4 regions of the Weizmannia sp. FSL K6-3076 genome follow, and region 4 is predicted to be linked to each of the others. Evidence: predicted binding sites of a transcription regulator. Region 4 holds the regulator's gene; each other region holds the start of a gene.
What was found. The regulator Rex, encoded in region 4, represses fermentation and respiration genes when NADH is low (regulators of the CRP and FNR family bind a similar motif). The targets are predictions, from matches to a motif close to TTGTGAAATATTTCACAA.

Region 1 (7,397 bases), 720 kb from region 4:
AAACCCCGGGGCAATTTTTCAGGGGAGAGGAGCTCTAAGTTTTTCCGCTTTCTTAACATTGTATCGTTCTTTTAGGCGGAATAAAAAAGTGCCGGCGGACAGCCGGCGCTTTTTCTTTACTGCAATTCCCTTTTTAAAATCTGTTCCGCATGTGCAACTTGTTCTTTTGTCGGCGGTTCGACACCTTTGAGGGGATAGTCGATGCCGAGCGCCTCGTATTTGTAGACGCCTAACTTATGGTACGGAAGGATTTCGATTTTTTCGACGTTTGGCAGCGAATGGATAAAATCAGATGTTTTTTGCAAATCTTCTTCTGAATCGACGCCGGGAACGAGCACATGGCGGATCCAGACCGGAATATGCTTGTCAGCGAGATACCGGGCGAAATCGAGAATATGCTCATTTGACATGCCGGTCAGCCATTTATGCTTTTCCGGGTCAATATGCTTGATGTCCAATAATACAAGATTTGTATATTTCATCAATTCATCCAGTTTTTCCATAAACCGGGAACTGCGCGAGAAACATCCGCCCGCTGTGTCAATGGCAGTATGGACGCCAATTTCTTTGCACGCTTTAAACAATTCGATCAGAAAATCGAGGTGCAAAAGCGGTTCACCGCCGCTCACTGTAATGCCACCGCCGGAAGCTTCAATAAAAGGCAGGTAATCGCGCACATCGCTCATAATCTCTTCGACGCTCATTTCATTGCCTTCATTGATTTTCCATGTATCTGGGTTGTGGCAGAATTTGCAGCGCAGCGGGCAGCCTTGCGTAAATACGACATAGCGGATGCCGGGCCCGTCGACTGTGCCAAACGATTCAGTGGAATGAATGCGCGTTGTCATGTTCATCTCAATCAAATCCTTCTATATAGATTCCCCATAAGTTAAGTGTTTAATAGGGGGGAGGGGGCACGCAGGTGCATGCCGCCCGAATCAGTTTACATCATTTCATGGAACGTGCGGTTAATGACTTCAAGTTGTTGTTCCCTTGTCAATTTAATGAAGTTTACCGCATATCCCGATACACGGATCGTCAATTGCGGATATTTTTCCGGATGATCCATCGCATCCAGCAATGTTTCGCGATGCAGGACGTTGACGTTTAAGTGGTGCGCTTTTTTCGCCATATAGCCGTCCAGCATGCCGTCCAGGTTGGAGACCTGTGTTTCTTCTTCGTGTCCGAGCGCTTCCGGGACAATCGAGAAAGTGTTGGAAATGCCGTCAAGCGAATATTTATAAGGCAGTTTCGCAACAGATGTCAACGATGCGACTGCGCCGTGCGAATCGCGGCCGTGCATCGGGTTTGCGCCAGGGGCGAACGGTTCGCCTGCTTTCCGGCCGTCCGGTGTGCTTCCTGTTTTCTTGCCGTATACAACGTTCGATGTAATTGTCAGGATCGAAGAAGTATGGACAGCGTTCCGGTAAGTCGGATATTTTTGCAGTTTTTGCATAAACGACTTGACGAGATTGACGGCAATTTGGTCGACGCGGTCATCGTTGTTGCCGTATTTCGGATAATCGCCTTCGACTTCATAGTCAACGGCAAGGCCATCTTCGTCACGGATGACTTTTACTTTCGCATATTTGATGGCGCTTAGAGAGTCGGCCGCAACAGACAAGCCGGCAACGCCGCAAGCCATCGTGCGCAGTACATTGCGGTCATGCAATGCCATTTCAAGCCGTTCGTAGCTGTATTTGTCATGCATATAATGAATGATGTTCAAAGCATTGATATAAACGCCTGCAAGCCAGTCTAGCATCCGATCGTATTTTTCCATGACTTCATCGTAATCGAGATATTCCGATGTGATCGGCTGGAACGGAGGTGCGACTTGCATTTTATACCGTTCATCAACGCCGCCGTTAATCGCATACAGCAAAGCTTTTGCCAGGTTGGCGCGGGCGCCGAAGAATTGCATTTGTTTGCCGATCCGCATCGCCGATACACAGCAGGCAATGCCATAATCATCGCCGTATTCTTCACGCATTAAGTCATCGTTTTCATATTGGATGGCGCTTGTCTTGATCGACATTTTCGCGCAATATTGTTTCCATTTATCCGGCAGTTTCGTCGACCAGAGCACGGTCAGGTTCGGTTCCGGCGCAGGGCCGAGATTATCAAGCGTGTTCAGGAAGCGGAACGAGTTTTTCGTAACGAGTGTACGGCCGTCCAAAGCCATGCCGCCGATCGATTCTGTTACCCATGTCGGGTCGCCGCTGAACAGTTCATTATAGTCTTCCGTCCGTGCAAATTTGACGAGGCGGAGTTTCATGACAAAGTGGTCGACGAGTTCTTGTGCTTCCCGTTCAGTCAGGACGCCGTTTTTCAAATCTCTTTCAATATAAATGTCAAGGAAAGTGGATGTGCGCCCAAGACTCATGGCCGCGCCATTTTGTTCTTTAATGGCAGCCAGATACGCGAAATACAGCCATTGGAAAGCTTCGTGTGCGTTTGAAGCCGGTTCGGAAATATCGAATCCGTAGCTTTGTGCCATTTGTTTCAATTCTTGCAATGCACGAATTTGTTCCGAATGTTCTTCACGTTCACGGATGACTTCTTCTGTCATCAAGCCGCAGCCGATTAAATCGAGATCTTTTTTCTTTTGCTCAATTAAATAATCTACACCGTAAAGGGCAACGCGCCGGTAGTCGCCGATAATGCGGCCGCGGCCGTAAGCATCCGGAAGGCCTGTTACAATGCCGGCATGCCGTGCAGCTTTGATTTCCGGTGTGTAGGCATCGAATACACCTTGGTTATGGGTTTTCCGCCATTCTGTAAAAATATGTTTGATTTCCGGATCAATTTCATAGCCGTAAGATTTTAAGGCACTTTCTGCCATCCGGATTCCGCCAAACGGCATCATCGAACGTTTGAACGGTTTATCGGTTTGGAAACCGACAATTTTTTCAAGTTCTTTGTTTAAATAGCCCGGGCCATGCGATGTAATGGTAGATACAATTTTCGTATCCATATCCAGGACGCCGCCTTTTTCGCGTTCCTGTTTCGACAGTTCCATGACCTGATCCCATAATTTTAAAGTGGCTTCAGTCGGGCCGGCAAGAAAGCTTTCATCGCCTTCGTAAGGGGTTACATTTTTCAGAATAAAGTCCCTTACATCGATTTCTTTTTGCCAGTTTCCTCCTTTGAAGCCTTCCCATTGTTTTTTGGAGAGCGTTGCTTTTGTCAGTAATTGTTCAGTCATTTTAAATGGCCTCCTTTAAGCCTATTAATGAGCTGCCTTCAGAATTGGATGTTTGTTTGTTAAATAGTGAACATTTCTTATTACGCTTTCATTTTAGCATGGTCGATTTTAAAAAGATAGTGATAGCGTTCACATTTTGGGGCCAAAAAAAGCAGTTGTCAAAGAATGTTCAAAACATTTGGCCGTAGATATATAATAGAAAAATGCGATGAAAGCGTGTTATAACACAAATTGATCAGTTTTTCACATGATTATTTTTCTTGGGGAGAGTTTGTGATTTGGTAACATGCTCAATATTTCACAAAATTGGCACAGCCAGATGAAAGCGTTTGCGTTATATTTTTCATGTAAGCAGTTACATAAAAGGAGTGGGGAAAGATGTTAACAGGATTACGTACTGATTTTCAAATGCCTTCCGTAAACTTGTTTGGACAGGGGACGGCAGAAGAAATTGGAAACAGGCTGAAAAATCTTGGGTGTCGCAGACCGCTGATTGTAACCGATGAAGGGCTCCACCAACTGGGGTATTCCGAAAAAATTGCAGCCTATATAAAAGAAGCCGGCCTGGAAGTGGCGATCTATCCGAAGGCTGAACCAAATCCGACAGACAAAAATGTGGAAGACGGGTTAAAAACCTATCATGAAGAAAATTGCGATTCAATCGTTTCACTTGGCGGCGGGAGCGCGCATGACTGTGCAAAAGGGATCGGGCTCGTTGCGGCCAATGGGGGCAAAATCCATGATTATGAAGGGCTGGACCGTTCTGAAAAACCAATGGTGCCGCTCGTTGCAATTAATACAACAGCCGGGACTGCCAGCGAAATGACAAAATTTACGATTATTACCGATACGAGTCGGAAAGTGAAAATGGCGATTGTAGATAAACATGTGACACCGGTTTTGTCCATTAATGATCCATTATTAATGGTCGGGATGCCGCCGTCTTTAACTGCGGCAACGGGGCTTGACGCTTTGACCCATGCAGTGGAAGCGTATGTTTCAACTGCGGCCACACCGGTAACAGATGCATGCGCCATTAAAGCGATCCAAATTATTCCGCAATATTTGCCAAAGGCTGTTGCAAACGGCAATGATATGGAAGCGCGTGAACAAATGGTATATGCGCAGTATTTGGCAGGCATGGCGTTTAATAATGCATCTTTGGGCTATGTCCACGCGATTGCGCACCAGTTCGGCGGTTTCTATAACTTGCCGCACGGCGTTTGCAATGCGATTTTGCTCCCGCATGTGTGCCGTTTCAATCTGATTGCGCGGAAAGAAAGATTTGCAGAAATTGCCGTTGCACTGGGTGAGAAGACGGATGGCCTGAGCGTCGACGAAGCGGCGGAAAAAGCCATTACAGCAATAGAAAGGTTGGCAGCACAGCTGAACATTCCGAAAGGCTTTAAAGAACTCGGGGCTAAAGAAGAAGATATCGAAATCCTCGCCCAGCATGCGATGCAGGACGCGTGCGCAGCCACAAACCCGCGCAAACCAACACAAAAAGAAGTGGAAGCGATTATAAAAGCAGCGATGTAAGGAAGAAGACGGAGGAGGTGTGAACAGCATCTCCTCCTTTTTATTCACCCAAATCCGTAATTTATTTTCCTAATCCTGAGATTTATTCACCCCAACGTGGGGATCTGTAAATTTATTTTTTTATACTAAAGATTTACACTTCATCTTACTATTTATCTTCCCATACCTCAAATGTATTATTCCAATCTCGCTTTCTCGGAATTTTCATATCCTTGCTGGTTTACCTTTTCTCGTGTAATCGTTTCATAAACGTTCAAAATATATACAAACACAAACAGGGAAAAAGGGGATATGATAGAAAGGCAGTTGTTTGTGATATGATTCACAATTAAACATTTTTCATGTTGGAGATGGTGTTTATGTACGAGGCCGTTGAATCTGTTGTTCAAATGGCATTAAATAAGAAAAAATATCTGGAAGAATCCTTGCTTCGTTATGTGACAAAAGCAGCGTTGGCAAGTATGTTCATCGGTTTTGCCATTATAATATGTTACCGTCTTGCTGAGCCGTTTTTTGATGCGAAGTCTCCGGTTACTTCCTTTATGGCTTCAATATTTTTTGGCGCAGCGCTTGTGCTTATTATGTTTGGCGGCGGCGAGCTTTTTACCGGCAATACGATGATGATGACAATGAGCACGGTAAAAAAAGCGACAACTTGGAAAGATGCGCTCACAAACTGGGTGGCAACGTATGCCGGAAATTTGATCGGTGCGGCGATTTTCGCGCTGTTTATCCATTACAGCGGACTCTATGCGGATTCGGATAACAGCCAGTTTTTAATGTCGGTTGTTGGTGGGAAAATTAGCCTGACGACGGCCCAAATGTTTTTCCGTTCGATTCTTTGTAACTGGCTTGTTTGTTTAGGGTTCTGGGTTCCGATAAACGTAAAGGGAGACGGGGCTAAAATCGCTTCGATGATGCTGCTCGTGTTTGGCTTCGTCATTTCAGGCTACGAACACAGCATTGCCAATATGGTGCTGTTCTCGCTGGCACTTGCCGCACCACACCCGGATACCATTACACTCGTGGGCATTTTGCACAACCTTGGTGTGGTAACGCTCGGCAATATGATTGGCGGCGGCGTCTTTGTCGGTGCCATGTACGCCTTCTTAACATCAAAGAAAAAAGAAAAAGTGCCGGTTGCTGTTGTTGACACACACACCGTATCCCCTTTTTCGGCTGAAAAAATCAAGTAATATAAAACGAGCTGCCTGATAGAGGGCAGCTCGTTTTATATCGAAAAACCTGATCCGTTTCATTAGCTTTGAATCAGCTGCAGGAATTGCTTGGTCCGTGCGTTTTTTGGATGATGGAATACTTCTTCCGGTTTGCCTTGCTCCAGGATGACACCGCCATCCATGAAAATCACCTTGTCTGCAACTTCGCGGGCAAACCGCATTTCGTGTGTGACAACGGCCATTGTCATCCCTTCTTCAGCAAGCTCCTTCATCACATTCAGCACGCCGCTCACAAGTTCCGGGTCCAGTGCGGATGTCGGTTCGTCAAACAGCATTACTTCCGGCTCCATCGCAAGCGCCCGCGCAATCCCGGCGCGCTGCTGCTGACCGCCGGAAAGGCTTGCCGGATACGCATCTTTTTTATCAAGCAGGCCTACCTTTTCCAGCAGTATTTCAGCTTTTTTTACTGCATCCTGGCGGTTTTTCCTTTTTACAATGATGGGCCCCTCAATCACATTTTCGAGAACCGTTTTATGCGGGAAAAGATTGTACTGTTGGAAAACCATGCCGGATTTTTGCCGCAAAGCCGCGCGTTCTTTTTTACCGGGATGTTGGGAAAAGTCAACGGATACATCACCGATCTGTACTCTGCCTTGATTTGGAACTTCAAGAGCATTCATGCAGCGAAGCAGCGTGGTTTTACCAGAACCGGATGGGCCGATGATGACGATCACTTTCCCTTTTTCAATGGTTAAGTCAATTCCTTTTAGCACTTCAAGGTTGCCGAATTGTTTATGTAACCCTTCTATTCGAATCATACAGGTCCCTCCTTACTTGCTGATGTATTTATCAAAACGGCCTTCCAATTTTTGCTGGATTATTGAGAGAATCAAACAAATCACCCAGTACAAAAAGGCCGCTTCGACATACAGCAGCATAAATTGATAAGTGGTGGAGGCAATTTCCTGGGCTTTACGGAACAGATCGGCCACCAAAATCAAGGAAGCAAGAGACGTATCCTTCACGAGACTGATAAACGTATTAGAAAGTGGCGGTACCGATACGCGGACGGCCTGTGGGAGTACAATTCTTCTCAAAGCCTGTGAATAGTTCATCCCGATCGAATAGGCTGCTTCCCATTGTCCCTTTGGAATCGACAAAATCGCTGCCCTGATAATTTCTGATGCATACGCGCCGACATTGAGCGAAAAGCCGATAATGGCGGCTGGAAAAGAACCAATGGTAATGTGCACAGACGGCAGCCCGTAAAAAATGATAAATAATTGCACAAGCAACGGGGTTCCGCGGATTGCTGAGACATAGATTCGGGCAATCCATTCCAGTATTTTAATGCCGGAAATCCGTGCCAGCGCCGTGGCGAGTGCCAGCACAAGACCGATACAGAAAGTAATAATCGTTAATGGAATCGTATAATGCAAAGCTCCCTTCAGCATCGACAGAAGGGAACTTTG
Region 2 (7,397 bases), 2.6 Mb from region 4:
TATGACGGCCTGGTCGCAAGGCATCCGATCGGCCGGCTCGGGCGTGCGGATGAAATCGCCCATGCCATCGTGTTCCTGTGCGAAAATGAATTTGTAACCGGTATTGCCCTGCTCATGGACGGCGGTTATACAGCGCAATAAGTGGGCATAACCAGCGCCAAAAGGCATCCATCCGGTCCGGGTTGATACCGGTTGATGCGTTCAAGCCATAAACCGGCCCTCGGGAAGAATCGCCGATTTGGCCGTATTTGCAAATGCGTCTGTCCGGACAAGCCATAAAAAAACCTGCATCCGCTAAAAGGATGCAGGTTTTTTTGGTTAAAAGTGCATAACCCAGATGGTTCCGTAAACAACGACGATCGCAATGATGATGCTGTAGATCATATTGCTGACATTGATCTTTCCGTTTTCGCCTTCTTTGACGTGCATGAACATAAATAATTGCACGCCAGCCTGGAGGAAGGCAAACAATCCGATTGTCCAGATGATCGCCGTTTTAGAAAGGTTGGTATACAAAGCAACATACAGTGCCACAAGGGTCAATACGATTGAAAGCAGAAAACCGATGACATGGCCGATCGGATATTTTGAATGATGCTCCATTATTTCATCAACCCTCCTAAATAAACGAAAGTGAAGATAAAGATCCAGACGACATCAAGGAAGTGCCAGTAAATACTTACAACGAAAAATTTGCGTGCCGTCATCGGCGTTAAACCGCGGCGGATCAGTTGTATAATAATCGATATTCCCCATAAAATCCCGAGGGAAACGTGGCATCCGTGCGTTCCGAGCAATACATAGAATGCGGAAAGGAATGCGCTTGTCGGCAGTGTTGCCCCATCATGAACGTACGTGACAAATTCATTGATTTCAAAGCCGACGAAAGTTAAACCGAGAAGAAGGGTAACGATAAACCAGCCGAGCATCGCGCCTTTATTCCGGTTGCGCATATTGAAGACGGCAATTCCGCATGTAAAACTGCTTGTCAAAAGGACAAAGGTTTCAATCAGGACACCTTTGAGCTCAAAGATGTCCTGCTGAACAGGCCCGCCTGCTGTTTGGTGCTGGAGTGTAAAATACGTTGCAAACAGCGTTGCAAACAAAGTGATTTCAGCCGCCAGGAAAACCCAGAAACCGAAAATGGTTAAACGGTCCTGATTGCGCTGGTATTCGAGGGGCAATGATGTATCCAAATGTTCGTCGCTCATCGTTTTACACCTCCTGCTCTTGTATTTTCTGTGCGAATGATTTCTTCTACACTGATATAGTGCCCTTTATCCGGGTCAAACGATCTCCACGCAAGGCAGCCGAGCATCATCAAACCGCCGAGAATGGCGAGCCACCACCAGGACCAGACAAGGCCGAAACCTGCAAGGCCCATCGATACAGCGGAGAAAAATGGCATTGCCGAGTTATTTGGCATATGGATCGGTTTGTACTCTTCATCCCGGTAAATCGGTGTGCCGTTTTCTTTGTATTCTGCGAACGCATCAAGTGTAGAGACAACCGGCTGTTTCGCAAAGTTATATTCCGGAACCGGTGTAGGGGTTGCCCAATCTAATGTGCGGCCATCCCAAGGATCACCGGTCGTGTCGCGAACGCCATGTTTAATGCTGTAAACAATGTTCCAAGCCAGGACGAGGAACCCAATCCCCATGATATAGGCACCTACTGTAGAGGCGAAGTTCCAACCTGTCCAGCCAAGTCCTGCTTCATAAGTGTACATCCGGCGCGCCATTCCGTCGAGGCCGACAAAGAATTGCGGCAGGAAGCAAAGGTTAAAGCCGACCATCCACAACCAGAACGTAATTTTGCCCAGTTTTTCATTCAGCATATAGCCGAACATTTTCGGATACCAGTAGTGGAGCCCTGCGAAACATGCATAGGCGACTGCCGGAATCAATGTATAGTGGAAGTGGGCAATCAGGAAATATGAATTGTGATATTGATAGTCTGCTGCTGCCATGGAAAGCATAACACCCGTAACCCCGCCGATCAAAAATGTCGGGATAAAGGCAAGCGACCAAAGCATAGGCGTTGTTGTTCTAATTTTCCCTTTATGCAATGTAAAGATTTCGTTAAATAATTTGACACCCGTTGGTATCGCGATAATCATCGTTGAGATCGAGAAGAACGAGTTTACGACTGCTGTGTTCCCCATTGTAAAGAAGTGGTGAACCCATGTGAAATAACTGAAGAATGCGATACCAGCCATCGCAACGACCATGGAGGCATATCCAAACAATCGTTTACCCGAGAATGTAGCGATAATGTCCGCGTAAATCCCAAGAGATGGCAGCAACACAATGTACACTTCCGGGTGGCCCCAGATCCAGAACAAGTTTGCCCATAACATCGGGCTGCCGCCTGAACCCATGGTAAAGAAGTGTGCGCCGAAAGTACGGTCAAACGTTACTTCTGCCAAAGCCACTGTCAAAACAGGGAAAGCAAAAAGCACGATGATAAAAGTAATCAAAGTAGACCATACGAACATCGGCATTTTCATTAATGTCATGCCCGGCGCCCTCATTTTCAGAATCGTGACAATGAAGTTCACGGCTGTTGCCAGTGTCCCGATCCCGGAAAGCTGCAGGCCCATTGCATAATAGTTGTTTCCGACACCTTTTGTAAATTCCGTGCCTGCAAGCGGGAAGTAGTTCGTCCAGCCGGCAGTAGGGGAACCCCCGATAATAAATGAAATATTAAAGAGGCACATCCCTGCAACCATTGCCCAGAAGCTGAATGCGTTCAAAAGCGGGAAGGCAACATCGCGCGCCCCGATTTGGAGCGGAACAGCAACGTTAATCAGGCCGAACAAAAACGGCATCGCCATAAATAAGATCATGACAACCCCGTGGGTCGTAAAGATCCCGTCGTAATGGTTTGCATCAAGCAGATGTTGGTTCGGCAGTGCAAGCTGTGTTCTCATCATTAAAGCATCGACACCGCCGCGGAATAACATTAAAACCGCAACGATAATGTACATAATCCCGATTTTTTTATGGTCAACGGTTGTCAGCCATTCTTTCCATAACCATTTCCATTTCTTGAAATAGGTTAGAGAAAAGATCACAGCGGCCGCGCCAAGTGCCATGCCAACTTCGGCGGCATATATGGCCGGTTCACCGGTGACGAAAAAATCACTAAGTTTCACACTGTTTTCCTCCTATTCCAATGATTATTTTCCGCCCATATCCATACCGGACATATCGTGGTGGTGATGGTGATTTTGTTTCTCACCTTTTTCCGATTCTTCATAATAGCTTTTTTGTTCATCCGGTTTATCCCATTTTAAATGGGTTCCCGTGTAAGTCTGTCTTCCTACGAGGCCTTCTTTTTTAATCAGTTTTTCATAATCCGATTTTTTCATTTGAGGCGCTCTGCTTTTGACTTCCTTCACCCACGCATTAAAATCTTTCGGTGTTTGGGCCAACACATCGAAGTCCATCTTTGCAAAGCCTTCCCCGTTGAAGTTTGCGTTTCTTCCTGTATATTCGCCAGGGTGGTCTGCAGCCAGAATCAGCCTCATCGTCATGTTCGGCATCGTATATTTCTGTCCGCCAAGTTCAGGGATCCAGAAAGATGCCATCGTACCGGATGATGTCAATTCGAAATTGATTGGCCGCCCAGCCGGGATGTTTACATAGTTAACGGTTTCAATGCCCTGTTCCGGATAACTGAAAATCCATTTCCATTCCGATGACGTGACATAAATCGTTAAAGGTTTTTCGCTTTTCATGGATTTTGGCGTTTCTTCAACCGAATAGTTTGCTTTAACGGTTGGAATGGCAATGGCGATAATAATCAGCACCGGGATAATGGTCCACACCGTTTCCAGCACTTTATGGCCGTGGATTTGCGGCGGTTTATAATCAGCCGGCAGACGCGACGCCCTGTATTTTATCACCATATAAAGATACAACCCAAGGACAACGACGAATACAAAGGCCATTAAGATGGATGAGTAAACAATCAAATGATATTGTTCCCGCGCCATTGGACCTTGTGGGTCGAGCACTGCAAATTTGGTGTCACATCCGCCGAGCAAAAAGAGCGATGTGAGGGACAAAAGCAGCACCAGTTTCCAAGGTAGTTTCCTCAACACATTTTTTCTCTCCTTCCGGTTTGGTAAAATAGTGTACAAATAAAAGCAAATGAAAAAAAGGTGGTACTTTTATTTTTTCACCTTTATTATGGTGCTAACCTATTTTACAATAAAAAAATTTAGATGTATTGTCTTTTACCCTTATTCCGCCATGTTTCATAAAAATTTCATAAAAAGTTCATATATTTTTCATAGATTTGTCAAATACTGCCATTATCCAGAAATAATTTACAACTTTGTGAAGGAATACGGTATTTAATATTTTGGAAAAGATTTCAAAACCATTCTGGGAGGAAAAGTGTTTTTAACGTATAATGTTAAGGGAAACAGAAAGGGGTTTTACGGATGATAAAAGCTGTGATTTTTGATTTCGACGGGCTGATTATGGATACGGAATCGGAACATTATGAAGCGCTTTGTGAAATTTTCCGCGGCTACGATTGCGAGATGCCGCTTGAACTATGGGGAAAGGGGATAGGCACGCATTCGGGTTTTAAGCCGTTTAAATATCTTGAAGAGCAGATCAAAAAGCCGCTTGATACAGAAAAACTGGACCATGAGCTGGAGGAAATGTTTTTAAAACGGCTCGAAAAAGGCGCGGCCCGCGAAGGCGTGGAAGATTATTTAAAGTCGGCCAAGAACCTCGGGCTTAAAGTCGGACTGGCTTCAAGCTCTGACAGGAAATGGCTGCACCGCTATTTGCGCCAGCTTGGCCTGCTCGCTTATTTTGACTGCATCAAATCTTCCGATGACGTTGAAAAAGTCAAACCGGACCCAGCTTTGTATTTGAAAGCGGCCGGCTGTCTCGGCGTGGAACCGGAACAATGCCTCGTCTTCGAAGATTCGCCAAACGGGTCGCTTGCGGCAAAACGCGCCGGTATGGCATGCGTAGTCGTCCCGAACCGGGTAACAAAAGACCTCAAGTTCGGCGAGATTGACCACCGCCTCGGGTCAATGGCAGAAACGCCGCTTGAAGAAGTAATCCGGTTTATTGAAAGCCGTTGACAGAACAACCCGCTTCTGCATGCCGGAAGCGGGTTGTTTGTTTCCACTATTCCTTAGTCACCAGACAGATTTTCTTCCAGCATTTGCGTGACTTTTTCTTTTTCAGCATCTGACACCGCCAAATAATAGATCCCGTCAAAGTTGGCATCGGTGCCTTTTACTTCATACTGGGTAATGTTTTTGGCGGCATTCCGGTAATTTTTCTCAATCGTAAGCATGTCATTAAACGTCATATTTGTTTTGACATTGTCGCCAAGCGTATCAAGGATACTGCTGTATTTTGCCACAGAAGAAATGCTGGTTGCTTTCCGGATCAGCGCCTCGATCACTTTCCGCTGTCGTTTATTGCGGCCAAAATCGCCTTCCGGATCAAGATGGCGCATTCTGACATAGCCGAGCGCCTGGGCTCCGTTCAGATGAATTTCCCCTTTTTTGTAATGGTACCCTTTTTTATAGTACCCTTCGTCATGCCAGTCAATTGTGTTGTTGACGGTAATGCCGCCAACCGCATTGACCAGTTTTTTCAGGGCCTGCATGTTGATTTTCACATAATAATCCATTTGGATACCGGTAAAGTCCTCAACGGTCTGCAGTGCCATACTGGTTCCGCCATATGCATACGCAGCATTGATTTTGTCATATGTGCCGCGTCCGGCGATCAGCGTCCTTGTATCCCGCGGGATGCTGACCAGCTGTGTCGTGCCTTTTTTCGGATTAATGGTCATCACAATGATGGCATCGGAACGGCCGCTGTCATTTGCACGTTCATCCACACCAAGCAGCAAAACGGAAATCGGCTGCCCGTTCTGGCTTGAGATGCTTTCATTTGAAGTGCCTGCCAACGATTCATGCATTTTATTAGCCGCAGCTTTTGCCGAGTGATAAACATAGTAGGCATAACCGCCACAGGCGATGACCAAGATCCCAATTAGGCTTAAAAAAGACATCAGGATTTTTTTCTTCATCGATGGCCCTCTCTTTTTTCGTCATATAATTGTTTATTATAGCATGATTCGCTACGCTTGAATATCCTTTTTTGTCGATTCCCATCATATCCCGGTTGTATCAGGCATGACTGTGCTGCCGCTTTACAATCATCCGCATTTTGAAAAGAAAGCATTAAGAAAAATTTAAGTTTGCGCCCCATAATGAAGCCGGAAAGCAGAACAGATGGTTCCTGTTAAAATTGGAAAACAAAAAAGGAGAACATAATGATGAAGAAGTGGATATTGCAGCCGTTTTGATTGTTGCGGCCATCGGGGGAGGGCCGCTTTTCTATGTAAAAAGCAAGGCAGACCGTGCAGACGCAAGCTCAAAGACAGTCCAGACGGCCACAGTGGAGAAAGGGATGGCCGTGCCCAGCATCTTCCGGCACAGCTTTCCGGCGGCCAGCAGCAGGTGAAATAGAGCGGCAAATGAGCAGCCGCTCTTTTAGCTGTTTTACATTTACCGGTCCCGGCTTATTACCCACTCATCCTTGGGCCCGTCCAGCTCCATTTTTTGCAATTCCAGCCTCATTTTTTCTGTTTCCAGCAGGAAGTTTTCGTTTTTCAGCTTTTCGAGCTCCAGTTCTTTCTCCAATATTTGCACCTTTATTTTTTCACGCGACTTAAAAAAATTCGTTACAATTGCGACAATCGGCACAGAAAAAATTAAAATGACTGAAATCAATCCGATAAAGTCATCCATTGGCCCACCCCCGGCATATTCTTAAACCCATTATACAATAAGTGCTGCATTCTTTTTACCATTTCCGTCAAAAAAGGGGGCTCCCGCCAGCCTTTTCGGGGCAGCCCTTCAGAAAAACATCCGGAAAATGAGAAAAACCGCCGGGAAAAAATGATTTTCCCAACGGTTTTTTTGTTTTAAAAAGAGCTTTTGGGATTGCTATCAGCCTGTATTCCGGAGCCCTGCGGCGATGCCGTTGATCGTAAGCAGGACCTCCATCAGCAGGTGCCGGGCTTTTTCATCTTTGTTTTCGCGTTCACGCAGTTGCGAAATAAGGTAGACTTGGAACAGGTTCAGCGGGTCGACATACGGGTTGCGGAGGCGCACTGATTCTTTAATGTTCGGCGTGTAATCCAGCAACTCTTTTTGGTCCGCAATCTTTAAAACCATTTCCTTCGTCAGTTCGTATTCCGCTTTGATCAGGCCGAAAATCCGGCCGGCAACTTCAGGATCTTTCACCAGCCTTGTATATTCTTCAGCCGTGGAAAGCTCCGCCTTGATCAATGCCATTTGCAGGTTATTGATCGTTGCATGGAAGAACGGCCATGATGCATAC
Region 3 (7,397 bases), 2.6 Mb from region 4:
CAGAAGACGGGATCAGGCGGTGAAATCCAGCTGACCGATGCCATTGAACAATTGAATGAAATCCAAAAAGTGTATGCCTATGCTTATGAAGGGAAACGCTACGACGTCGGCGAAAAATTCGGGTTTATCAAATCGACGATTGAAATGGCGCTTTCCCGGGAAGATCTGCGCGATGATTTGCTCCGGTATTTGGAAGATTTGCAATGGAGAATTCAAAACCATCAGATCTGAAACTTGCAGGTCTGCCGGTAAAAACGCCTGTTTCGCGAAATATGCGAACGCAGGCGTTTTTTATCGGGCTGTGCGATGGGGATCGGGATACAACCCGAAGTTCCAGCTAAAATATCGCAGCTTTTGTTGCCTGCTGTAAAAAATCGTCATCGTGCAAATTGGCGCTCGGGCTTGATGTAACTTAAGCTCAACTTATATAGAATGAAATGAAGTTTTTCGCGTCAAAATCAATGACGATCAGAAGAGAGGTTGTTTCTGGCAACCATGAAAAGGAATCCAGTTTCGTTCGGCTTATTTTGCAAGTTCCAGTGCTTTTATGCAAAACAAACCTGATTCATGGTGAAAATCACACGGCCGGATGAAAAAGATGTAAGATAGTAGCAAAAGTAAGGAAAGGATGGCACATTTTGAAAACAGATGACAAAAGATTTAAACAGGCGCACAAAGAAGCATGGATCGGCGTCGGGCTTGTGCTGTTCAATTTTCTCTGGTGGTACGGTTTTGCTTACGGCCTCGGTTCACGGCCGGCCAAACAGTATCATTATATATTTGGCATGCCATCATGGTTTTTTTACAGCTGCATTGCCGGGTATATTGTCGTGACGGCGCTTGTCATCTTCATTGTGAAGTTCTTTTTTAAGGATATCCCTTTCGATGATGAAGAGGGGGATAAGCCATGAACTGGCCGGTATTGGCACCACTGCTCATTTTTTTGCTCATTATTTTTGCCGTTGGTTTTTGGGCCAATCAATACGTGATCAAAACGCAATCTTTTGTACAGGAATATTTTCTCGGAAAACGGCAGCTCGGCGGTTTTATCCTCGCGATGACGATGGTGGCGACATACGGGAGCGCCAGCAGCTTTATCGGCGGGCCGGGTGTGGCGTACACACAGGGGCTTGGCTGGGTGCTTCTTTCTATGGCACAGCTTTCAACCGGCTATTTTGTCCTGATGGTGCTCGGGAAAAAATTTGCGATTATGGCACGCAAATATGAGGCGGTGACGCTGATTGACTTTTTAAAAAGCCGTTATCAAAGTGATGCCGTCGTCATTTTGGCGGCAGCAAGCATTATTATTTTTCTGTTTTCATCGATGACGGCACAGTGGATCGGCGGTGCGCGCCTTGTTGAATCGCTGACCGGATTGTCGTATACGGCGTCGCTCCTAATTTTTGCCGCTTCTGTTACGCTGTTTGTCGTAGTCGGGGGATTTCGCGCAGTGGCGGTGACAGATGCAGTCCAGGGCACGGTCATGTTTCTTGGCACGCTTATTTTACTGGTGGCAACCATTAAAGCGGGCGGCGGGATGGAACCGATTATGCACAAACTTGCTGCAGAGGACCCGGATCTGATTACGCCGTTCGGACACGGGCACAGCCTGAGCCCTGCCTATGTGTCGTCGTTTTGGATTTTGGTCGGGATTGGTGTCGTCGGCCTGCCGCAAATTACGGTCCGTGCGATGTCCTACAAAGATTCCCGGGCGATGCACAGGGCGATCATCATCGGTACCATTGTCATTGGGTTTATTATGTTCGGCATGCATTTTATTGGCGTGATGGCACGTGCTGTCATACCGGGTGTGAAAGTGCCCGATACGGTAATGCCGCTATTAACGATGAAAGTGCTGCCGCCTGTGCCGGCCGGTATCGTGCTTGCTGCTCCGATGGCCGCAATTATGTCTACCGTTGATGCGCTCCTCATTCTCGTCGGTTCCGCGCTTGTCAAAGACCTTTATTTGAATTATGTGAAACCGAACGCATCCGAAAAACAGATGAAAGCGGCAAGTTTCAGCGTGACCGCAGCGATTGCCGTCATTGTCGTGCTGTTGTCGCTCAGCCCGCCGAAATTGATCATATGGCTCAACTTGTTTTCCTTTGGCGGCCTGGAATCCGTTTTTATATGGCCGGTGATTTTCGGCTTGTACTGGAATAAAGGAAACAAGTACGGCGCGGTTTGTTCTATGATACTCGGCATGGGCTCGTACATTCTGCTGGACCGCTTGCATCCAAACCCGTTCGGATTGCATACAGTGGTGCTGCCGGTCCTTATTTCCTGCGCCGGGTTTATCGCGGCGAGCCTTCTCTTCGGGCGCAAGAGAGCTGCCATTCGGGCTGAACGCGATGGGGCATAAAGTAAAAGTACCGGTTCAATTGACACGCGTCATTGCGACTTATTGGGGCCGAGTAAACAGGCGCCTCAAATTGAAATTTTTAGCTAAAAATGTGCGATGTCCGGAAAAAGCTGCAAAATAAGAATCAATCGGGCCGGGACGAATCATCCTCTCGGCCCAGATCTAAAAAATTTTTCGTTGCATCTTTCCCGGATTTGTGATAATATAATGATTGTCATCTGCGGGACATTAGCTCAGTTGGAAGAGCAGCTGACTCTTAATCAGCGGGTCGTGGGTTCGAGCCCCTCATGTCCCATCACGAAGCAATATGATGCACAATTGTGCCATTATATTGCTTTTTTATTTTTATAGAAGTTTTTTTCGCGGATAATCCGGCTAAAAAATAACAAGCGGACATATTCAGGCATACTATATTGTGGTATAATATAATGGTTGCAGGTTTCGCAGCTATTTATGAATCGAAGAAAAAAGGAGATGATAACTGATGGATTCTGACGCGCATCCGAGGTCGTGCATGAAACATAAGCAAGAGGAAGTCTTCATACTGGCCTCGACCAATCCTACAGGTTATCAGTCTCTGGAAGAGTAAAGTATGCTTGAGCTTCCTCAAAAGAGAAGAGGAGGTGGCCTGCATGTTAAATATGTATTTAACGGACGAAAACGGCAAACTGAAGGAAACAGAAACTTTGTCAAAAGGATGCTGGGTGAACCTGGTGAACCCGACAGAGGAAGAAATCAACCAGGTTGTCCAGCAAACGAATATACCGGCCGATTTTATTAAAGACCCGCTGGATGTCGATGAACGCTCCCGTATTGAAAAAGAAGACGATGATATTTTAATCATTGTCGGCCTTCCCGTTAAGGTAAAGGACGATGTGGACTCCGCGCTGTATGATACGATTCCGCTCGGGATTATCGTCACGCCTTTTTATTTCATCACGGTCTGCCTGCAGGATAATCCGATTATCGGAAAGTTTATCCACAGACGGGTGCGCGGGTTTTACACCTACATGAAAACCAGATTTACCCTTCAAATTCTATATGAAGTTGCAAGTTATTATTTAAACTATTTAAAATATATCGACCGCAGATCAAGCCTGATCGAACGCGAATTGCACGAATCGATGCGAAACGAGGAACTGTTCGAACTGTTGAGCCTTGAAAAAACGCTCGTGTATTTCACTACCTCATTAAAAGCCAATAAAATCGTCATGGAAAAAATGACACGGCAGCATTTTCTAAAAGTATATGAAGATGACATGGACTTACTGGATGACGTCATGATTGAAGTCAAACAGGCAATCGAAATGTGTGAAGTGCACAGCAATATTTTAAGCGGCATGATGGATGCCTATGCTTCTGTCATTTCCAATAACGTGAACGGCGTGATGAAATTTTTGACGACGGTCACGATTATCCTTTCCCTGCCAACGATGGTATCCAGCTTTTTCGGAATGAATCTTCACGGCCTGCCATGGCAATCAAGCCCCCATGGGTTTTGGCTGGCGTTTTTGGCCTCTCTGGTTCTTTCCAGTGTTACAGCCCTTATTTTTTGGAAAAAAAGATATTTCTAACACACCTGGGAGATGGATTTGCATAAAATTCATCTCCTTTTCCGTTTCTGCCTTGTGAATGTGCAGGTTTCACAAGCGAGAAGCGGTTTTTTTACGGCAATTTCTATACGTAATTTTGCATAAATATTCAAATATAAAATGTAAGCACTTACAATGTAAAAAGGCGGAAAAAACTTATTTTAATTGAATCATGGCTGGAAAGCAATATTTTAAAGAAAAAAGTTTATAAATGATTTATTCATTTGTCACCAATCTGACACAGCCATAGCATGTGAAATCGCCTATAATAAAGCCATAAAGAAAAGAAACAAATGTAAAACGGCAGAAAATCATGTGAAATACTTCACAAATTATATTTTTTAGTCTATCATGTGAAATTATTCACAAAAACATTTAGAATGGGGGCCACGAACATGGCAATCGATGAAAAAGTTGTTGGCAAATCTGCGCAAATCACGGAAATGGTCGATTCCCTCGTCGCAAAAGGGCAAAAAGCACTGCGTGAATTTATGGAACTGGATCAGGCACAAGTGGACAATATCGTAAAACAAATGGCACTTGCCGGGTTGGAACAGCATATGGTGCTCGCCAAAATGGCCGTGGAAGAAACAGGGCGCGGCGTATATGAAGATAAAATGACAAAAAACTTGTTTGCAACAGAATACATCTATCACAACATTAAATATAACAAAACAGTCGGCATCATTGACGAAAACAATAATGAAGGGATTGTTAAATTTGCGGAACCGGTCGGCGTGATTGCCGGGGTCACTCCTGTAACGAACCCGACATCAACCACGATGTTTAAAGCATTAATTGCCATTAAAACACGCAACCCAATTATTTTCGCATTCCATCCGTCCGCGCAAAAATGCAGCAGCCATGCCGCAAAAGTCATGCTTGACGCTGCTGTGAAAGCCGGCGCGCCGGAAAACTGCATCCAATGGATCGAAAAACCGGCCATTGAAGCGACACAGCAATTGATGAACCATGCGGGTATTTCACTGATTCTTGCCACGGGCGGTTCCGGCATGGTAAAGTCCGCCTATTCGAGCGGGAAACCTGCGCTTGGCGTCGGGCCGGGAAACGTCCCTTGCTATATTGAAAAATCTGCTGATATCAAACGCGCCGTCAATGACCTGATTTTGTCCAAAACGTTTGACAACGGCATGATCTGTGCGTCGGAACAGGCTGTCATCATCGACAAAGAAATTTATGACAATGTGAAAAACGAATTGATTGCAAATCACTGCTACTTCCTGAATGAAGCGGAGAAGAAAAAGGTTGAGAAAACCGTCATCAATGAAAAGACGCAATCCGTCAACAGCGCCATTGTCGGCAAACCGGCCTATGAAATTGCGAAAATGGCAGGCGTGGACGTTCCGGAAGATACCAAAATTTTAATCGCTGAACTTACAGGTGTCGGCCCGGACTACCCGCTTTCCAGAGAAAAATTAAGCCCGGTTTTGGCCTGTTACAAAGCCAACAGCACAAAACAAGGTTTCGAATTTGCAGAAGCCATGCTCGAATTCGGCGGGCTTGGCCACTCGGCTGTGATCCATTCGACAAACGATGAAGTCATTGAACAATACGGCTTAAAAATGAAAGCCGGCCGGATCATTGTCAACTCCCCGTCTTCGCAAGGGGCAATCGGCGACATTTACAATGCCTATATGCCTTCTTTGACACTCGGCTGCGGCACGTTCGGCGGCAACTCGGTGTCCACAAACGTCGGTGTCATCAATCTTTACAATGTAAAAACAATGGCGAAACGGAGAGTCAATATGCAATGGTTTAAAATTCCACCGCGCGTGTATTTTGAAAAGAACTCGGTCCAATACCTGGAAAAAATGCCGGATATCTCAAGTGCCTTTATTGTCACCGATCCGGATATGGTCAGGCTTGGATTCGTTGAGAAAGTACTGTATTACTTGCGGAAACGCCCGGACTATGTGCACTGTGAAATTTTCTCAGAAGTCGAACCGGATCCGTCTATTGAAACGGTTCGGAAAGGTGCCGCAGCTATGGCAAGCTTCCAGCCGGATGTCATTATCGCGCTTGGCGGCGGGTCGGCGATGGATGCTGCAAAAGGCATGTGGCTGTTCTATGAGCATCCGGAAGTTGATTTCAACGAATTGAAGCAAAAATTTATGGACATCCGGAAACGGGTTGCCAAATTCCCGAAACTGGGTGAAAAAGCGCAGCTGGTCTGCATTCCGACCACATCGGGCACCGGTTCTGAAGTGACTTCTTTCGCCGTCATTTCGGATAAAAAGAACAACACAAAATATCCGCTCGCAGACTATGAACTGACACCGGATGTTGCGATCATTGACCCGCAGTTTGTTATGACCGTTCCGAAATCCGTAACAGCCGATACCGGGATGGACGTTTTGACCCATGCGATTGAAGCCTATGTATCCAACATGGCCAACGACTATACGGACGGTCTGGCAATTAAGGCCATCCAGCTTGTTCACGAATACTTGCCGAAAGCATACGCAAATGGCAATGATGCACTGGCACGCGAAAAAATGCACAATGCATCGACTTTGGCAGGGATGGCGTTCTCGAATGCATTCCTTGGCATCAACCATTCACTTGCCCATAAAATCGGCGCTGAATTCCATATTCCGCACGGCCGGGCTAACGCGATTCTGTTGCCGCATGTCATCCGCTATAACGCGCAAAAGCCGAAAAAATTTGCGGCATTCCCGAAATACGAACATTTTATTGCGGATCAACGCTACGCGGAAATCGCGCGCGTACTTGGTCTTCCGGCAAGCACGACAGAAGAAGGTGTCGAAAGCCTTTGCCAGGAAATCATCCGGATGTGCAAACTGTTCAATATTCCGCTTAGCCTAAAAGCAGCCGGCGTGAACCGGGCGGACTTTGAAAAACGGGTTGCCATTATTGCAGACCGCGCATTTGAAGACCAATGCACACCTGCAAACCCTAAATTGCCGCTTGTCAGCGAATTGGAAGACATTTTACGCAAAGCTTTTGAAGGCGTTGAAGCAAAATAATGGCTTTCATTTTGGAAGAGGCGCACTTTACGTGAAGGGAACCGAAGAGGTTTTGGCGAAAACGCTCATGTAGCCCGTGTCTATGAAAAAGAAGCAATTTAAAAATTGTTGATCCGTTAACATAGAGCCCGTCTAAGTGAAGGAAATAGCCAGAATTTTGGCGATCACTTCACTTAGACGGGTTTTTAAGGTAAGGAACGAGGATCTACGTTAAGATAGGGATGATTTCTGGCGGTCTTCCTTAACGTAGAATGGCTCTACGTTAAGAAAGGGGCGATTTTTTTCGATCTTCCTTAATATAGAGCGGGTCTACGTTAAGAAAGCATGACTTTTTTTCGGTCTTCCTTAACGTAGAATGGGTCTACGTTAAGAAAGGGGCGATTTTTTTCGATCTTCCTTAATATAGAGCGGGTCTACGTTAAGATAGGGACGATT
Region 4 (7,397 bases):
GCATGGCGCGAGATGCCAAAATAAAAACCTGTGCAGAAAATTTCCACACAGGTCCAAACATTACTCCGCCAGTTCTGCCCATTCTTCCATCAGCGCGTCCAGCTCCAATTTCCGTTGCTCCAGTTCTTCTGTCAGCTCGCGGATTTTAATATGGTCCTGAAAGATTTCCGGGTCGGCCATTTTTTCTTCCCGGTCATGAATTTCTGTTTCCAACGTTTCAATTCTTGTTTCAATTTCTTCAATCCTCCGCTTTTTTTGCCGCTCGCGTTTTTTTGCTTCTTTATCCTGCCGGTAGTTGTTTTTCGCCGGCTGTTCCGCTTTAACCTTTTCTTGTTTCGTGTTTTCCAGGCGTGCAATTTCCAGCATTTCTTCTTTTTTTTGCACATAATAATCATAGTCGCCGAGAAATTCACGGGTTCCCTCCGGCGAGAGCTCCACCACTTTTGTGGCAATCCGGTTAATGAAATAGCGGTCGTGGGAAATGAACAAAATCGTTCCCGGGTAATCGATGAGCGCATTTTCCAGTACTTCTTTACTGTCCAAATCAAGGTGGTTTGTCGGTTCATCTAAAATTAGAAAGTTCGCCTTTTCCAGCATCAATTTGGCGAGGGCAAGCCGGGCTTTTTCGCCGCCGCTTAAGGATGAGACGGTTTTTAAAACGTCATCGCCGGAAAAAAGAAAATTCCCGAGTGCCGTGCGGATTTCTTTTTCTGTTTTCAGCGGGTATGTATCCCATAATTCCCGGAGGACCGTTTTATTGGAAGATAAGTCGGCCAGTTCTTGATCGTAATAGCCGGTCATAACGTTGGAGCCATATTCGATCGTGCCGGATATCAGCGGGATTCTCCGGATAATCGATTTCAAAAGCGTTGACTTGCCGATGCCGTTCGGGCCGACAAGGGCAACACTGTCTTGTTTTTTGACTGAAAGATGGATGTTTTTGGCAACCGGCTCCCCGTCGTAGCCGATGGCAGCATCCCGGACATGAAGGACTTCGTTCCCGCTTTGTTTGGCAATTTCAAACGAAAACCGGGCAGATTTTTCATCGCCAAGCGGCTTGTCCATCAATTCCATTTTTTCCAGTTGTTTCCTCCTACTTTGCGCCCGCTTTGTCGTGGTGGCACGGGCAATGTTTTTTTGGATGAATGCCTGCAATTTCGCAACTTCTTCCTGCTGCTTTTCATATTGTTTGACCTCTCGCTCGTACTGGGCGGCCTTTTGTTCCAGATACCGGCTGTAGTTGCCGTGGTATTTTTTAATGGAATGCCTTGAAATTTCGTAGACCTGGTTGACGACTTTATCCAGAAAATAACGGTCATGGGACACGATCAGAATGGCGCCTTCATAGCCTTGTAAATATTGCTCCAGCCAGGTGAGCGTTTCGATATCGAGATGGTTTGTCGGCTCATCCAAAATGAGGATGTCCGGCTTTGTGAGCAGCAATTTCGCCAATGCAAGGCGTGTTTTTTGCCCGCCGCTTAATGTCCGGATCGGGGTGTTGTAGTCGTACTGGTCAAAACGGAAGCCATGCAGAACGGACCGGATATCCGCTTCGATCTGATATCCGCCTTCATCTTTAAAACGTGTCTGCAAAGTATCATAAGCATGCAGCACTTTTTCATACTCCGCCGGGCGGTTATAAATCTTAGGGTCGGCCATTTTTTGTTCGTATTCGCGAAGCTGTTTTTCCATATCCAGCAAATTTTTAAAAACCGACATCATTTCGTCCCAAATGGACAGATCCGATTCGAGTCCGGTATTTTGGGCGAGATAACCGATTTCGACACCATTCGGCATAATGATGGAACCTTCATCATAAGAAAGCTGGCCGGCGATGATTTTCAGGAGGGTCGATTTGCCGGCCCCGTTTCTCCCGACCAAGGCAATCCGGTCTTTTGTTTGAATTTCTAATTTTATATCCGATAAAATAAGTTCAGCGCCATAATATTTTGTGACTTGTTGAACTTGCAGCAACATCATCTTTATGTTCACCTCTATACCATTGTAAGTGTACAGGAAGGCGAACTGCAACTCAACCGGCGTGATCGGAATTTGTCAAAAAACTTTTCACATAAATTCGTAGTATGTGTAAAATTTTACTCGAAGGGGCAAATGAGTGGAAAAAAATGGGAAGACGCTCTATCATCTAATTGTACACTTCAAGATGAACATCTAGAGAGAGAGGTCTTCCCATGGATATTATATCAATAATTGCTGGATTATTAAAGGATACAAAGAGTCTTATCGAATTTGAAGAACAGCTTAAACTTCTGATGCAGAAGGCTTTTACACAATGGGTTGGGGAAATATTTGAAGAGTTAGATAAAACAATTAAACAGGAGAAGTTAGAGGAGGGCTGGGTGTACTGCCGGAGTGATAACAGAAACATTCAGTTTCTATTTGGAAGTGTGACCTTTAAACGCTCATTAATGCATGACAAGAGAGGAAATTCCCATTATCCTCTGGATGAATGGTTAGGGCTGGTACCACACCAACGATACAGCCCGTTAGTGGAATTAAAGGTGGCAGAGTTGGCAAGTGAGAACACCTATCGGGAAGTAGCTGATATTTTAAAAGAGTGGACAGCAGTGAGTCTTAGTCACACAACTGTAGGGAACATGGTAAAACACGTAGGGAAAACTCAGGCGGAAGCCGATAAGGCACTTGTAGAAGAGCTAGAAATAGCTGTTTCCCTGCCTGAGGGGAAGAAGGTAGACTACCTGTTTTCTGAAGCAGATGGTGTATTCGTTCGGGGACTAAAAAAGAAACAGAGTATGGAAGTCCACCACGCCATTCTCTATGAGGGATGGGAAACCAATGGTAAAAGGGTCTCCCTGCGTCAGCCCACAGTCATCATGACAACGGAAGCCATCCAGACATTTTGGGATGAAGTCCAAGCCACAGCTGCCAACACCTACTCCCTCGAAAAAACGCATGTCATTACAAACAGTGATGGAGGTGCGGGATACACAGCTGAACGGTTTCAAACAGCTTTCTCACAGTCGGAATTTCCGGTGCTCAACCAGCTGGATACCTACCACGTTGCACAAGCCATCATAAGGACATTTGGGGGCGGAAAGAGCGAGATCAAGGAGCAAATTAGAAAAGCGATTAGAACGCATGACCTGGACCAATTCACGTTATATTTGGATACGCACGAAAGCACCTTGACGGATAAAAAGGCTCTCAAGAAAATCAAGGAATTCCGTTCGTATATCTTGAAAAACTGGGACCGCATTTTTGACTGGAGAGACAGGGTGAAAAACGTGCCGGAAGGTGCGAGAGGCCTAGGAGCGATGGAATCGAATCAAAGGCATATCTCCTTCAGGATGAAAAAAAGGGGCATGCATTGGAGTGAACTTGGCGCAGAAGCCATGGTGAAAATCAAACAAGGCATACTCAATGGGACATTGAGAGAAGCCTATCTGAAACACCGTTCAAGAAGCGAGAGAAAGCAACGGAACTTGAAACAATCCATCAGGATGTCTCAACTACTCAAGCAGCCTGTACGCCCGTCAGTGGGCGTAAAGCACGGATCAGTTGCCCTGCATTCAAGCAGTTCATCGGCAATGGGACATTTAAGCAAAATATTAGAGCTTTCGTTTTAAGCCTGGCTCAGTGGGGACTGATCGTTGAGGCGCGCGAAATTTACGAGACTCCTGCGGGAAAAGCGAGCCAGGAGAGACCCCGCAGCGAGGTACGAGCGAGGAGGCTCGCCGGCCGCCCGCGGAAAGCGAGTGAATTTCGCGCGCCTCAACATCCCCGTTATCCATCTTTATACGGAAATATTACATCTTTTCCGAAAATTACACCGAGCAAGTAAAGCACGGTAGCCGAAAGTGTACAAAAAGAGTGTCTTGGAATACCCGATATTTAAACCTTGTCGAGAAAAACTTGACACATACAATTCGTAAAAACCCATGAAAAAAATGCTTACTTGTGATATATTTAACATAGTTGGAGAGAGAAAAAGACGCATGCAGGCATTTTTTTAAAACATATTTTTTCTTTGCTCAGATAGGAGTAATATTATAATGAAGAATGGCAGCGCTGCCATTCTGGAATGGACGCACGATTGGAACCAACAGCACAAAAAACTTAAGCTTTCAACTTGGGGGATTTCACATGAAGGATGAATCAGTAAAAATACCGCAAGCCACTGCAAAACGGCTTCCATTATATTACCGGTACCTGAGAAATTTATATACACTTGGCAAGCAAAGGGTATCCTCGGCGGAACTGAGTGAAGCGGTGAAAGTCGACTCCGCTACGATACGCAGGGATTTTTCCTACTTCGGGGCACTTGGAAAAAAAGGTTATGGTTATAATGTAAAATATTTATTGTCTTTTTTCGGCAAGACGCTGAACCAGGATGAGATCACAGATGTAGCGCTGGTTGGCGTTGGGAACCTCGGTACAGCCCTTTTGAATTACAATTTTTCGAAGAATAACAGCGCACGGATTGTGATGGCATTTGACAATGACCCCGGGAAGGTGGGGAGCCATGTTGGCAATGTGCCTGTTTACAGCATGGACGAATTAAGAGAACGGCTTTGCGCGGAAGATGTGACGGTTGTGATTTTGACGGTCCCCGCTTCCAGTGCCCAGGCAGTGACAGACGAGCTTGCCAGTACAAATGTAAAAGGCGTTTTAAACTTTACACCTGCCCGGCTGAACGTGCCGCCGGATATCCGCGTCCATCATATTGACCTGGCCGTGGAACTACAGGCACTGATCTATTTTTTAAAACATTATTCAAATGATGAAGAAAATTTGAAAGAAACAAAAGAGCCGGTTGCGAAGCCATAGCCAAAAAGCTTTTTTTCCGTTATCATAGTGGGTACAGGGGGTGGCCCGATTGAAAACGGAATGCAGGCGCAAATGGCAATGGCCGGATTTGGCTGTGGCGTGCAAAGGGAAAAGGGCGGATTCAACGCCGGCACTTAAAGGGGAACGGCGATGAATACGAAAAAAATGCCGGTTACCGGACACATCCAGGAATTGAGAAAGCGGTTAATTACCGTTCTCATTTTCTTTCTGTTTGCCCTGGTTGTTGGCTTTTTTACCGCAAAACCTGTTATACGTTATTTGCAGCATGCCAAAAATGCCGGCATGTTCACGATGAATGCCTTCAGGGTAACCGATCCTATTAAGGTTTTTATGGAAGTTTCGGTTGTGATCGCATGCCTATTGACCCTGCCGGTGATTTTGTACCAGCTTTGGGCGTTTATAAGCCCGGGGCTGTATGAGAAAGAAAAGAAACTGACATTAAGTTACATTCCTGTTTCCATCTTGCTTTTTATAGCCGGCGTTTCTTTTTCCTATTTCGTGCTTTGTCCGCTGATGGTGAAGTTTATGATGGGCTTGTCAAATGAAATGGGCATTCGTGCGGTGATCGGGATCCGGGAGTATATTCAGTTTCTGCTAGAGATCACGCTTCCGTTTGGCTTTGTGTTCCAAATGCCGGTCGTGGTCCTGTTTCTGACCCGGCTTGGCATCATTACGCCGAGACTGTTGAAAAAGGTAAGAAAATATGCGTATCTTGCTTTGATTGCAGCTGCCGGCATCATCACCCCGCCGGACGTGTTTTCGCAGCTGATTACCTTTGTTCCACTCGTTTTGCTGTATGAAGCAAGCACACTGATTTCGAAAATGGCGTACCGCAATGCCAAAAAAGCGGCAAAAGAAATGCCAATGGATGAACAGACGATTGCTTCTGAATAAGAAAGCCGTTTTCCGGACGGAGCCGGAAAACGGCTTTTATTTTTTCACTGAGTTTTTCAGCTTGAAATGGAGAAAGATCAGCCTGATGCCGGAACCCAGATCCAATGTTGCAATCAACAGCAGTAAATAAGAAAAAAAGCCCCAGCCGCCCACTTGTACCTGCTGAATGGCAAAATAAGTGAACAAAGCCCCGAGCAGGCAGTTTACAATCCCTGAAAAAAGTGGTCTCATCATAGAAGTCCTCCAATTGAGCTGTAAATTTCATGTACGGATGTCTGCAGAACGGACGGGTGCAAAAGCAGCCTCACGACCACAATCGTGTTCATGGAAACATGCGCAAACATGGAAACGGTGATCCGGTTTGTTTTCTCGTATAAATAAGCGAGCGTCAGCCCTAAAAGGGAATATAAAAACAAGTGGCTCGGTTCGGTATGCGCGAGTCCGAAAATAACCGAGCTGACAATACCGGATAAAAGGAATGAAAAGCGCCTGCGCAGCGTGCCGAAAATGATTTTCCGAAAAACGATTTCCTCGAGAATCGGCCCTGCGATCGAGCTGATGAGGATGACGAGCGGAAATCTTTCAATCAGCGCCATGATTTGCTGCGTATTGTTGGAGGCAGCCGGGGCACCGAATAATGATTCAATGATCGCGGCTGCAGTCTGGGCAAAGAAACAAAGAAAGACGCCGCCTATTGCCCATATGGCGGATGGCGCGGCCGGAAGCGGTTCAGTCCGGTCTGTTTCTTTCTTTGCGGCTTTTCTTAAAAAGTACAGGACGATGATCAGCCCGATGATAAAGCTGATGACGGTCCAAAGCGGGGGCGTCAATGTCCGCATGCTGTCTGCCGGTTCGTGGAAAACGTTCACCCCGGCATAGTAGAGCAACGGATACCCGACGGCGCCGGACAGCAGCATAAGGATGTACGTCACGAGAATATACACATACTCTTTTTTCACGCGTTCTTTTCCTTTCTTGCCAGTTCAAAGTTTAAAGGATCGCAAATTCGTCCAATATGTTCATTGTACTATTGAACCGGGCGGGGTTCAAATGCCGTGCGCAGAGCCAGCCTTTTCAGTTGCATATCCGGATGGTGATCAAGCATACTTATAAAAGGGCAAGCGGCTGAAATGGAGGCGCGCAACCGGCATCCTTTGACGGGGCTCTTTAAAGGATGCAGGGCCCGAAAAAAATAAAAAAAGTTGGATGAGAGACTTGCAAAAAAGCAAGGAATTATTTATTATAATAAATGTGTTAGCACTCAACTTATGCGAGTGCTAATAATGGACAAAATTTTACATAATACGAATTAAGGAGGTTGTTTCACGTGTTAAAACCACTGGGTGATCGCGTTGTCATTGAATTAGTTGAATCGGAAGAAAAAACAGCAAGCGGTATTGTCCTGCCTGACACGGCAAAAGAAAAGCCACAGGAAGGCAAAGTTGTGGCTGTCGGTTCCGGGCGTACCCTTGATAACGGTGAACGTGTTGCCATCGATGTAGCAGTAGGCGACCGCATCATCTTCTCGAAATATGCCGGCACTGAAGTGAAATATGACGGAAAAGAATACTTAATCCTTCGTGAAAGCGATATTCTGGCGGTTGTGGAATAAGCCTGGCTTGTTGAAACATAGAAATAACGATATGACATGAGGAGGTTTTATAAATGGCAAA

Region 1: pflB (formate C-acetyltransferase) is a predicted target of Rex. The motif match lies at 3,440-3,457, and genes of this name have one in related genera.
Region 2: qoxA (cytochrome aa3 quinol oxidase subunit II) is a predicted target of Rex. The motif match lies at 4,372-4,389, and genes of this name have one in related genera.
Region 3: adhE (bifunctional acetaldehyde-CoA/alcohol dehydrogenase) is a predicted target of Rex. The motif match lies at 4,268-4,285, and genes of this name have one in related genera.

What each region holds. Positions count from the first base shown of each region.
Region 1 is NZ_JBBOWU010000001.1:2,514,848-2,522,244, reverse strand. Features, by position in the region: gene pflA (pyruvate formate-lyase-activating protein) at 117-854, opposite strand; gene pflB (formate C-acetyltransferase) at 944-3,208, opposite strand; gene NSS95_RS12080 (iron-containing alcohol dehydrogenase) at 3,587-4,747, shown strand; gene NSS95_RS12075 (formate/nitrite transporter family protein) at 5,107-5,943, shown strand; gene NSS95_RS12070 (amino acid ABC transporter ATP-binding protein) at 6,006-6,743, opposite strand; gene NSS95_RS12065 (amino acid ABC transporter permease) at 6,756-7,397, opposite strand, start outside.
Region 2 is NZ_JBBOWU010000001.1:622,791-630,187, forward strand. Features, by position in the region: gene NSS95_RS02810 (SDR family NAD(P)-dependent oxidoreductase) at 1-141, shown strand, start outside; gene qoxD (cytochrome aa3 quinol oxidase subunit IV) at 319-603, opposite strand; gene qoxC (cytochrome aa3 quinol oxidase subunit III) at 603-1,211, opposite strand; gene qoxB (cytochrome aa3 quinol oxidase subunit I) at 1,208-3,157, opposite strand; gene qoxA (cytochrome aa3 quinol oxidase subunit II) at 3,182-4,108, opposite strand; gene NSS95_RS02835 (HAD family hydrolase) at 4,454-5,113, shown strand; gene NSS95_RS02840 (LCP family glycopolymer transferase) at 5,167-6,078, opposite strand; gene NSS95_RS02845 (hypothetical protein) at 6,300-6,515, shown strand; gene NSS95_RS02850 (hypothetical protein) at 6,560-6,802, opposite strand; gene ppc (phosphoenolpyruvate carboxylase) at 7,004-7,397, opposite strand, start outside.
Region 3 is NZ_JBBOWU010000001.1:674,791-682,187, forward strand. Features, by position in the region: gene galU (UTP--glucose-1-phosphate uridylyltransferase GalU) at 1-231, shown strand, start outside; gene NSS95_RS03020 (YhdT family protein) at 639-911, shown strand; gene panF (sodium/pantothenate symporter) at 908-2,362, shown strand; tRNA gene NSS95_RS03030 (tRNA-Lys) at 2,585-2,657, shown strand; gene NSS95_RS03035 (magnesium transporter CorA family protein) at 2,995-3,936, shown strand; gene adhE (bifunctional acetaldehyde-CoA/alcohol dehydrogenase) at 4,350-6,962, shown strand.
Region 4 is NZ_JBBOWU010000001.1:3,237,393-3,244,789, reverse strand. Features, by position in the region: gene NSS95_RS15335 (ABC-F family ATP-binding cassette domain-containing protein) at 61-1,980, opposite strand; gene NSS95_RS15330 (ISLre2-like element ISBco6 family transposase) at 2,193-3,608, shown strand; gene NSS95_RS15325 (redox-sensing transcriptional repressor Rex) at 4,126-4,809, shown strand; gene tatC (twin-arginine translocase subunit TatC) at 4,960-5,724, shown strand; gene NSS95_RS15315 (YdiK family protein) at 5,761-5,958, opposite strand; gene NSS95_RS15310 (CPBP family intramembrane glutamic endopeptidase) at 5,955-6,683, opposite strand; gene groES (co-chaperone GroES) at 7,052-7,336, shown strand; gene groL (chaperonin GroEL) at 7,390-7,397, shown strand, end outside.